2 regions of the Flavobacterium sp. GNP002 genome follow, and region 2 is predicted to be linked to the other one. Evidence: riboswitches for the same ligand, from Rfam matches in the RefSeq annotation. Region 2 holds a riboswitch; the other holds the start of a gene.
What was found. Region 2 has a riboswitch for cobalamin ahead of metE (5-methyltetrahydropteroyltriglutamate--homocysteine S-methyltransferase). Riboswitches for the same ligand answer to the same signal wherever they lie in the genome.
Positions count from the first base shown of each region.

Region 1: it holds a riboswitch for cobalamin, as region 2 does, so the genes downstream of both, ACXX80_RS09830 (TonB-dependent receptor plug domain-containing protein) here and metE (5-methyltetrahydropteroyltriglutamate--homocysteine S-methyltransferase) in region 2, are expected to answer to the same signal.

Region 1 is NZ_JBTGUW010000001.1:2,242,392-2,246,825, forward strand. It holds gene cobT (nicotinate-nucleotide--dimethylbenzimidazole phosphoribosyltransferase) at 1-617, shown strand, start outside; gene ACXX80_RS09820 (adenosylcobinamide-GDP ribazoletransferase) at 668-1,474, shown strand; gene cobC (alpha-ribazole phosphatase) at 1,459-1,995, shown strand; cobalamin riboswitch at 2,035-2,311, shown strand; gene ACXX80_RS09830 (TonB-dependent receptor plug domain-containing protein) at 2,389-4,299, shown strand.
Region 2 is NZ_JBTGUW010000001.1:832,343-836,776, forward strand. It holds gene ACXX80_RS03750 (DUF3078 domain-containing protein) at 1-697, shown strand, start outside; gene ACXX80_RS03755 (deoxyguanosinetriphosphate triphosphohydrolase) at 701-2,047, opposite strand; cobalamin riboswitch at 2,259-2,452, shown strand; gene metE (5-methyltetrahydropteroyltriglutamate--homocysteine S-methyltransferase) at 2,640-4,434, shown strand, end outside.

The DNA.
Region 1 (4,434 bases), 1.4 Mb from region 2:
CAGAAGTTGAATTGTGTTTTATAAAAGGAAGTGAAATTGTTGCCACTATTGCTAATAAGGGGAGTAATTGCATTGGTTTTGGCGAAATGGGTATTGGTAACACTGCTACAGCTTCGGTTTTGATGAGTATTATTTTAGAATTACCAATTCAGGATTGCGTAGGGAAAGGTACTGGTGTAAATGAAGAACAGTTGATTAAAAAAATTAGTATTCTTAAAAAATGTATTGCTAATTACGATGGTTCAGATGATTTAGACAGCAAGTTAGCTTATTTTGGAGGTTTTGAAATCATGCAAATGGTAGGAGGGATGCTTCAGGCAAAACAAGACAATATGTTGATTCTTGTTGACGGCTTTATCTGTAGTGTTGCTTTTTTAATTGCCTTTAAAAAGAATCCATACATTATTAAAAATGCTATTTTTTGCCATTCATCTGCGGAGCAAGGGCACCAAAAAATATTAGATTATCTAGGAGTTCGTTCCCTGTTGCAACTCAATTTAAGGTTGGGTGAAGGCACGGGTTGTGCGATTGCTTTTCCTATAATTGAGTCGGCTGTGGCATTCTTGAATGATATGGCCAGTTTTGAATCCGCGGGTGTGAGTAGCCGGGAACTTTAAATTTAATTTGTTAGTAAATAGATAAATTGGCTTTAGCCAAAATAAAAAAAATGAAAAAAGAACTACACATATTTTTTACGGCATTAATGTTTTACACAAGGATTCCATGTCCTGCAACCATCGATCATAATCCAGATTATTTAAATAAAGCGTCCCGTTATTTTCCATTAATTGGTTGGATTGTAGGTAGTGTGGCGTTTGGTGTATACTCTGTTTTTAATTTTTTAGTAGCACCTGAAATTGCTGTAATCTTCTCTATGATTGCTTCCGTTTTAGTTACCGGAGCTTTTCATGAAGATGGTTTTGCTGATGTTTGCGATGGTTTTGGAGGTGGTTGGACCAAAGAAAAAATACTGATGATCATGAAAGATAGCGCCATTGGTGCGTATGGAGCAATTGGTTTAGTACTGTTGTTAGTGCTTAAATTTCAAGGGTTAACTCAATTAATTGATGTTTCTGATAATCCTAAATTTATAATTTATAGTCCACAATTTATAATCCTGTTGCTTTTTGTTTCCGCGCATTCTATCAGTCGATTAGCAGCAATTTCAATTGTTTTTACCCATGAATATTCTCGTGAGGACGCTTCCAGCAAAAGCAAACCTATCGCACAAAGTTATTCTTGGAGAGAAGTAGTGGGAGCTTTCTTTTTTGGATTACTTCCATTAGTTATTTTGTCCTATTTTCAGTGGCAAATACTGTTGGTTTTAATCCCTGTTTTTCTGACCCGATTCTTTTTAGCACGTTATTTTCAGAAATGGATTGACGGGTATACCGGAGATTGTTTGGGCGCAACCCAACAGGTTTGTGAAGTGGTTTTTTATATATCAGTTATTGCATTATGGAAGTTTATTTAGTACGTCACACAGAAACGGTTTGCGAAAAAGGAATTTGTTATGGACAATCCGATGTGGAAATCAAGAAGCCTTATGATGCTGTTTTTCAGTCTGTTTTAAATCAATTGCCTCAAGATGCAAATCTGTATTCCAGTCCTTTACTTCGCTGTATTCTTTTGGCAAATTACATCAAAGACAATTCAGAAATTTCAGCTGTAAACGAAGATTCCCGTTTAATGGAAATGAATTTTGGCGATTGGGAAATGAAAAATTGGGATGTAATTCCACCGGATGACTTTACGCCTTGGATGACTGATTTTGTAAATGTTCGCGTGCCGAATGGAGAATCATTTACGGATTTACACAATCGAGTAATTGATTTTATGCATAATGAACTTCAGCAAACCAATTCAAAACCAGTTATTATTGTGGCACATGCAGGAGTGATACGTAGTTTTTTATGTAAAATTTCGGAATTGCCACTAAAAGACGCTTTTCAGAATAAAGTAGATTTTGGAGCTGTAATTAAAATTGAATTATAAAATCCGCAATTATTTAGGTTATTAACTTAATATAATTTTATCTTTGCCGCCGTATTGAGGTTGAGGTTTGTTTATTTTCAAACCCCATTAAAAGGGAATCAGGTGAAAGATTTCAAGTTTTAGATTTCAGATTTCAGGGTTTAAATCCTAAATCAAGATTTCTAAATCAAGAATCCTAAATCCTGAGCTGTACCCGCAACTGTAAGCTATCAAGCTTGTTGTTATCTACAAAACCACTGTCACGTCATTAAAGACGAGATGGGAAGGTAAACAACAAGACGCAAGCCAGGAGACCTGCCTATTACATCGAGTATCAAACTTTCGGGAAAAAAGGTTTGGGTATGGGTCATTCTATGCTTTTCTCCCCAATTTATTAAATTTTACATTTTAAAAATGAACAAAAAATTCATTCGCTTTAGTGCGATTGCATTGTTATTTGCAATGAACACGTATGCACAAGATCAAGAGCCAAAACAACTTGATGAGGTTGTTGTTTCCGATTCAAAATTTGCTTTGCCAAAAGAAAAATCAGGAAAAGTTATCGTCAAAATTACTGCTGAGGATTTGAAGAAAAAATCAGGGCAATCAGTAGCTTCTATTTTAAGTGCGGTAGCAGGTGTTGAAATTAATGGAAATCAGAGCCGTAATGGAAAAGATTTGGGACTTTACATTCGCGGAGGAAGAAATCATCAGGTTTTAATTTTGATTGATGGCGTTCCTGTAACAGATGCTTCTGGGATTAGCTTATCGTATGATTTGAGATTGCTTCCAGTGGAGCAAATTGAAAGTATTGAGATTATGAAAGGCGCTTCAAGTACTTTATACGGTTCTGGAGCTGCGACAGGTGTTATTAATATTACACTAAAAAAAGCAGGTAAAAAAGCGATTGCAGGAAATGCATACGTAAATGTGGGCACACAAACGGTTGCTAAATCAGCAAATTATAGTGTGCAGGATTACAATCAGGGTTTTGCTGTAAACGGTGGTTTCGAAAAAGTAAATTATTTTGCATCCTTGAATAGTACTGAAACTACAGGAATTTCTGAAGCAAGACCATTAAATTCGAATACTCAATTTGAAAACGATGATTTTTCAAGATTAAATTCTATAGTTAAAATTGGTTTTACGCCAACTAAAAAATTATCCTTGGATTTCTTTGCAAATTATGACCGAATGAAAAGCGGTTTTGATGCAGGTTCATTTTCGGATGACATTACTAATTTCAGTCTTTCAGAGCAATTTAGAGTTGGTTTTTCTCCAAAATACAAATACAACAAAGGAGAATTTGTAATTAATTCTGGTGCCAATGTAATTAATCGCGATATTTTTAGCTACGGATCTTTATTCCAGGCAAAGTCAAGAAGTGTCAATGTTGATGCCTTTAATAAATATGAAATTTCATCTCAATTATTTGTAGTTACTGGAGCTCAATTTCAGTTTCACGAAATGTCAAACGTGAGCCAGTATGATGCGATTACAACTGAGATGGCTAAATTCAATATGATTGATCCTTATGTAACGGCAGTTTATAATTCTGGTTTTGGATTAAACGTAAATGCTGGTGCGCGTTATAACATGCATAGCAAATACGGGAATAATTTAGTGTATAACGTAAATCCATCGTATAGCTTTTCTGAGTCTTTAAAAGTATTGGCTTCGTATAGTACTGCATTTGTAACACCTAGTTTGTATCAATTGTATTCTCCGTATGGAGATTTAGATTTATCTCCGGAGAAAGATGCCACAGCCGAAATAGGTTTTGAAGTAAGTTTAGCAAATAAAAAATTGGTCTTAAATGCAGTTGCTTTTCAAAGAGAAGAGGAAGATGCAATAGGATTTGATTTGATGACTTACAAATACTTTAATGTAAATGGGAAAAACAAAGCCAAAGGACTTGAAACAATGGTTTCGTATGCTTTTAATGATAAAGTAAAATTCAATGCTAATTATACTTTTACAGAATTAGAAAGACAATCTCGTATCTTGAATCCTAAACATAAAGTCAATGCTGCTATAGATGTGCAAGCAACGTCTCGACTTGCTTTTAATGTGGCATATCAATTTGTGTCTGACAGATATTTAGAATATACAATCTATCCAGCGCCAACGTATGACCCTGTTTTGAAATCAGAAATTTTGAAAGATTACCAATTAGTAAATGCTAATGTTCGTTATGAATTGATCAAAAACAGATTGAATATTTTTGGTGCAGTTGATAATATTTTGGATAAAGACTTTGTCGAAAGTAGAGGATACAGTACAAGAGGTAGAAATTTTAAATTAGGTTTGAATTTCTTGTTCTAAAAATAAAGAAAAATTATTTCAGTTTTACTCTTAATTCCCGTTCCCTAATTTGGAACGGGTTTTTTGTAGGGGAAGATTTGATTCTTTGATTTGTAATAAAAAAAGAGGCTTTCATCACTGAAAGCCTCTTTTTTA
Region 2 (4,434 bases):
AATCGTTAAATATGGCTTGAATAAACAAGACGGAATTGATATACGAAAAACAGAAGACGCAATACAATTAAACTCTACATTTGGCTATAGAAGAGATACTCTTTCAAATTGGTATCATTCGGCTAAATTCAATTTTAATACGCAATTCACAAACGGTTACGCCTATCCAAATACTGAAAAAGCAATCTCAAAACCCTTTGCACCTGCCTATATATTTATGGGTGTAGGCGCTGAAAATATCGATAAGGATAAAAAAAGAACATTTTACATCTCTCCGTTTACATTTAAAACTACCTTAGTTTTAGATCAAAAATTAGCAAATCAAGGTGCTTTTGGAGTTGCTAAAGCCACCTACGACTTGGATGGAAATCTGCTTACCGAAGGAGAAAGATCAAAAATGGAACTTGGATTCTTAGTTACCAATAAATACAAAAAAGAAATCTTCAAAAACATTAATCTGGAAAATCGTTTAAGCTTATATTCTGATTACATAAACCGTTTTGGAAATATAGATGTAGATTGCGACTTTCTAGTAGAGCTTGTGGTAAATCAATATGTGAAAGCAAATATTGGAGCCCATGTTATTTATGATGATGATATCAAATCTAAAAGAGAAATCGAAGGAATACAAGTAACAGAAGGCCCAAAAACACAAGTACGACAAGCCATTGGTGTTGGAATCGAATATATATTCTAAAAATTAATTCTTCTTTCTGCCATTAATAGTTTCAAACAATTCAAGTGCATTCCCGTCAGTCAAAAGCGATACATAATGACAAATGTGAAGTAATCTTCCATAAAGATTCTCTTTTTCCAAATGGTGTTTCTCAGGCAACATTTTCAGAATCAAAGAGTCGTAATTAGAAGCAGTTCCGTTGAATTTATTATTGAAAGCCGTTATGAATTTATCCAACAAAGTTTGAATAATTTGATAACCAACAATTTCTTTCTCGATGACTTCTCGGCTTTGATAAATGTTTTTAACACTGATTTTGATAATATCATCCATCTGTGCTTTGTACTTACTTTTATCCATGATAGCAAACGGGAATTTACCATCCATAATTAATGCTTCATTTTCGATAAAAACTTTCACTGCATCATTGATCAAACTACCAATTGCCAAAGCACGCAAATAACTTATTCGGTCTTCTTTGGTTTCTAAAGTCTTGTATTTTGAAGTATCAATGCTGTCTTTCACCAATTTTATCAAATATTCCAACGCAAAATCTTCGGAAACTAATCCTAAATTAATACCGTCTTCAAAATCAATAATGGTATAACAAATATCATCTGCAGCTTCGACTAAATATGCCAAAGGATGCCTTTCGAAACCAATATTGTCTCCCGATTTATTTGGAATCAAACCCATATCAGAAGCCACGTCTTGAAAAAAGTTTTTTTCAGTTTGAAAGAAACCATATTTTTTATCGGCTATGTCTTTTGTTGGTTTTTTAGGTAAACTTTCTTTTGGATATTTCATGAAAGCTCCTAGAGTTGCATACGAAATTCGAAGTCCACCTTCAATTCCGGGACGACTGGCCGTCAGTACCGAAAAACCATTCGCATTTCCTTCAAAATCAATTAAATCCTGCCATTCTTTTGACGTAAGCTGGTCTTTGTATTGTTGCCCTTTTCCAATGGAGAAATATTCGCCAATTGCTTTTTCACCGGAATGTCCAAAAGGTGGATTCCCAATATCGTGCGCCAAAGATGCCGCAGCAACTATAGCCCCAAAATCATTCATATGATAGCCATGAACTTCTTTCAGATGTGGATATTTTTCGATGATTTTTTTTCCTACCAATCGTCCTAAAGAACGCCCAACAACCGAAACTTCTAAACTGTGCGTCAATCTAGTATGCACAAAATCAGTTTTTGACAAGGGAATAACTTGTGTTTTATCCTGCAAACTTCTAAAAGCGGACGAGAAAATAATACGGTCATAATCAACTTCAAAACCCAAGCGGGTGTCGTCTTGTTCTACACGCAATCTTTTGCCTTTGTCGCCTTGTCGTCTTAGTGATAAAAGTTGTTCCCAGTTCATGATTTCTTTTTAAAATTTCTTTCCAAAGATAGAAGAAATAGACACATTATCAAGTGAAATAAAGTCAGGTATGGCTTTATTTATATGAAAAATATAAAGTATCTCATCCTATTAATACAATATCCTAAAAATAACAAATTAACAAACCTATCGAAAAAAACTTCAAAGGATTAGTGTTACTTTTGTACCGAATTTAAGTTCTTAATTTATTTCTTCATCAACCGATAAGGGTTTTACTTAACTGTAGATTAATAGGGAATCGTGTGTAAATCACGAACTGTCGCGCAACTGTAAGTAACACAAAAAGTTTTTATCTGAAAAAAGATCCACTGTATGCCAATGGCAAATGGGAAGGATGATAAAAATGTTACAAGTCAGGAGACCTGCCTTTTATCGAATTGACAATGCTTTCGCGATTTGAAGCAATAGTCAGGTATGGTGCGTTTTGAACACAATGAGCATGACTATTTATGCCTTATTGTGCATTTCTCTTTTGCAACGTATTCTCCTTTCTACTTTTCATTTCTAACGAGCATTCTGAAATGCATCAAGAGCTTTTAATTGATTTATTCATCATTTAAAAAGCAACAAAATGCTAACAAACAATCTTGGCTACCCGCGAATTGGTAGCAACAGAGAATTAAAAAAAGCCTGTGAATCGTACTGGGCAGGAAAAATTTCAGTAGACGAACTTTTGGCTGTAGGCGCAACTATCCGCAAGGAAAACTGGCAATTACAAGTCGAGGCTGGAATCGATTTAATCCCCTCTAACGACTTTTCGTTTTACGATCAAGTACTGGATTTATCACTCACATTAGGTGTTATTCCAAAGCGCTATCAAGAATTAGCAAAAACTAACTCCACTATCGATTTGTATTTTGCCATGGCAAGAGGTTCACAAAAAGATGGACAAGATGTCGTTGCTATGGAAATGACAAAATGGTTTGACACCAATTACCATTATATCGTACCCGAATTCACAAAAGATCAAGAATTCAAGTTATTCTCCGAAAAATTAATCAACGAGTTCAAAGAAGCCAATGCCTTAGGAATCCCAACAAAACCAGTTCTAATAGGTCCCGTTACTTATTTACTTCTTGGAAAAGAAAAGGAAACAGGTTTCCATAGAATTGATCTTATCGAAAAATTACTTCCAGTATATTTTGAAATTCTTCAAAAACTGGAGAATGAAAAAGTAGAGTGGATTCAATTTGACGAACCATTTTTAGCTTTGAATCTAACTGATAAAGAAAGAAGTGCCATCACTTATGTGTATACCGAAATCAATAAACGTTTCCCTAAAATCAAATTGATTCTTGCTAATTATTTTGATTGTTTTGGCGAAAATCTTGACACTGTTCTCGCCTTACCTGTTCATACGTTGCATTTAGACTTGGTGCGTTGTCATTCTCAATTGGATGACATTCTGGAATCAGGACAATTATCAGCCAATGTAAATCTTTCGCTTGGTGTTGTAGATGGAAGAAATATCTGGAAAAATGATTTCAAAAAATCTTTAGCTCTTATCAAAAAAGCAACAGACACACTTGGCGAAAACAGAATTCTAATTGCGCCATCGTGCTCTCTTATTCACTCGCCGTGTGATTTGGAATTAGAAACCAACAACGCAACACTAACTCCTGAAATTAAGCAATGGCTAGCTTTCGCCAAACAAAAAACAGAGGAAATAGTACTGCTTAAATATTTTGCTTCAAATGAAATAGATATCAGTAATTCTATCCGTTTTAAAGAAAACACGATTGCCAATGAAAACCGAAAAACATCAAAATTAATCCATAACGATGCGGTAAAAAATCGTGTTGCCAGCATTACAACCGGCGATGACCAAAGACAAAATCCATTTTCCATTCGTAGAGAAAAACAAATAGATGTATTGAATCTTCCTTTGTTTCCAACGACAACTATTGGTTCTTTCCCTCAAACTGCCGAAGTGCGCAGCTGGAGAGCAAAGTTTAAAAAAGGCGTATTAAATCAACAGCAATACGATGATTTACTCCAAAAAGAAACCGAAGAAACAATTCGCTTTCAAGAAGAAACTGGCATTGATGTTTTGGTTCATGGAGAATTTGAACGCAATGACATGGTGGAATATTTTGGAGAGCAACTCGATGGATTTACGTTTACCAAAAATGGCTGGGTACAAAGTTACGGCAGCCGTTGTGTGAAACCCCCAGTTATTTATGGCGATGTTTCGCGTCCAAATCCAATGACTGTAAAATGGTCTGCTTTTGCACAATCGCTTACACCAAAATGGGTAAAAGGAATGCTAACTGGCCCCGTAACTATTTTGCAATGGTCCTTTGTCCGTAACGATCAACCGCGTTCAGAAACCTGTACTCAAATTGCATTGGCGATTAGAGACGAAG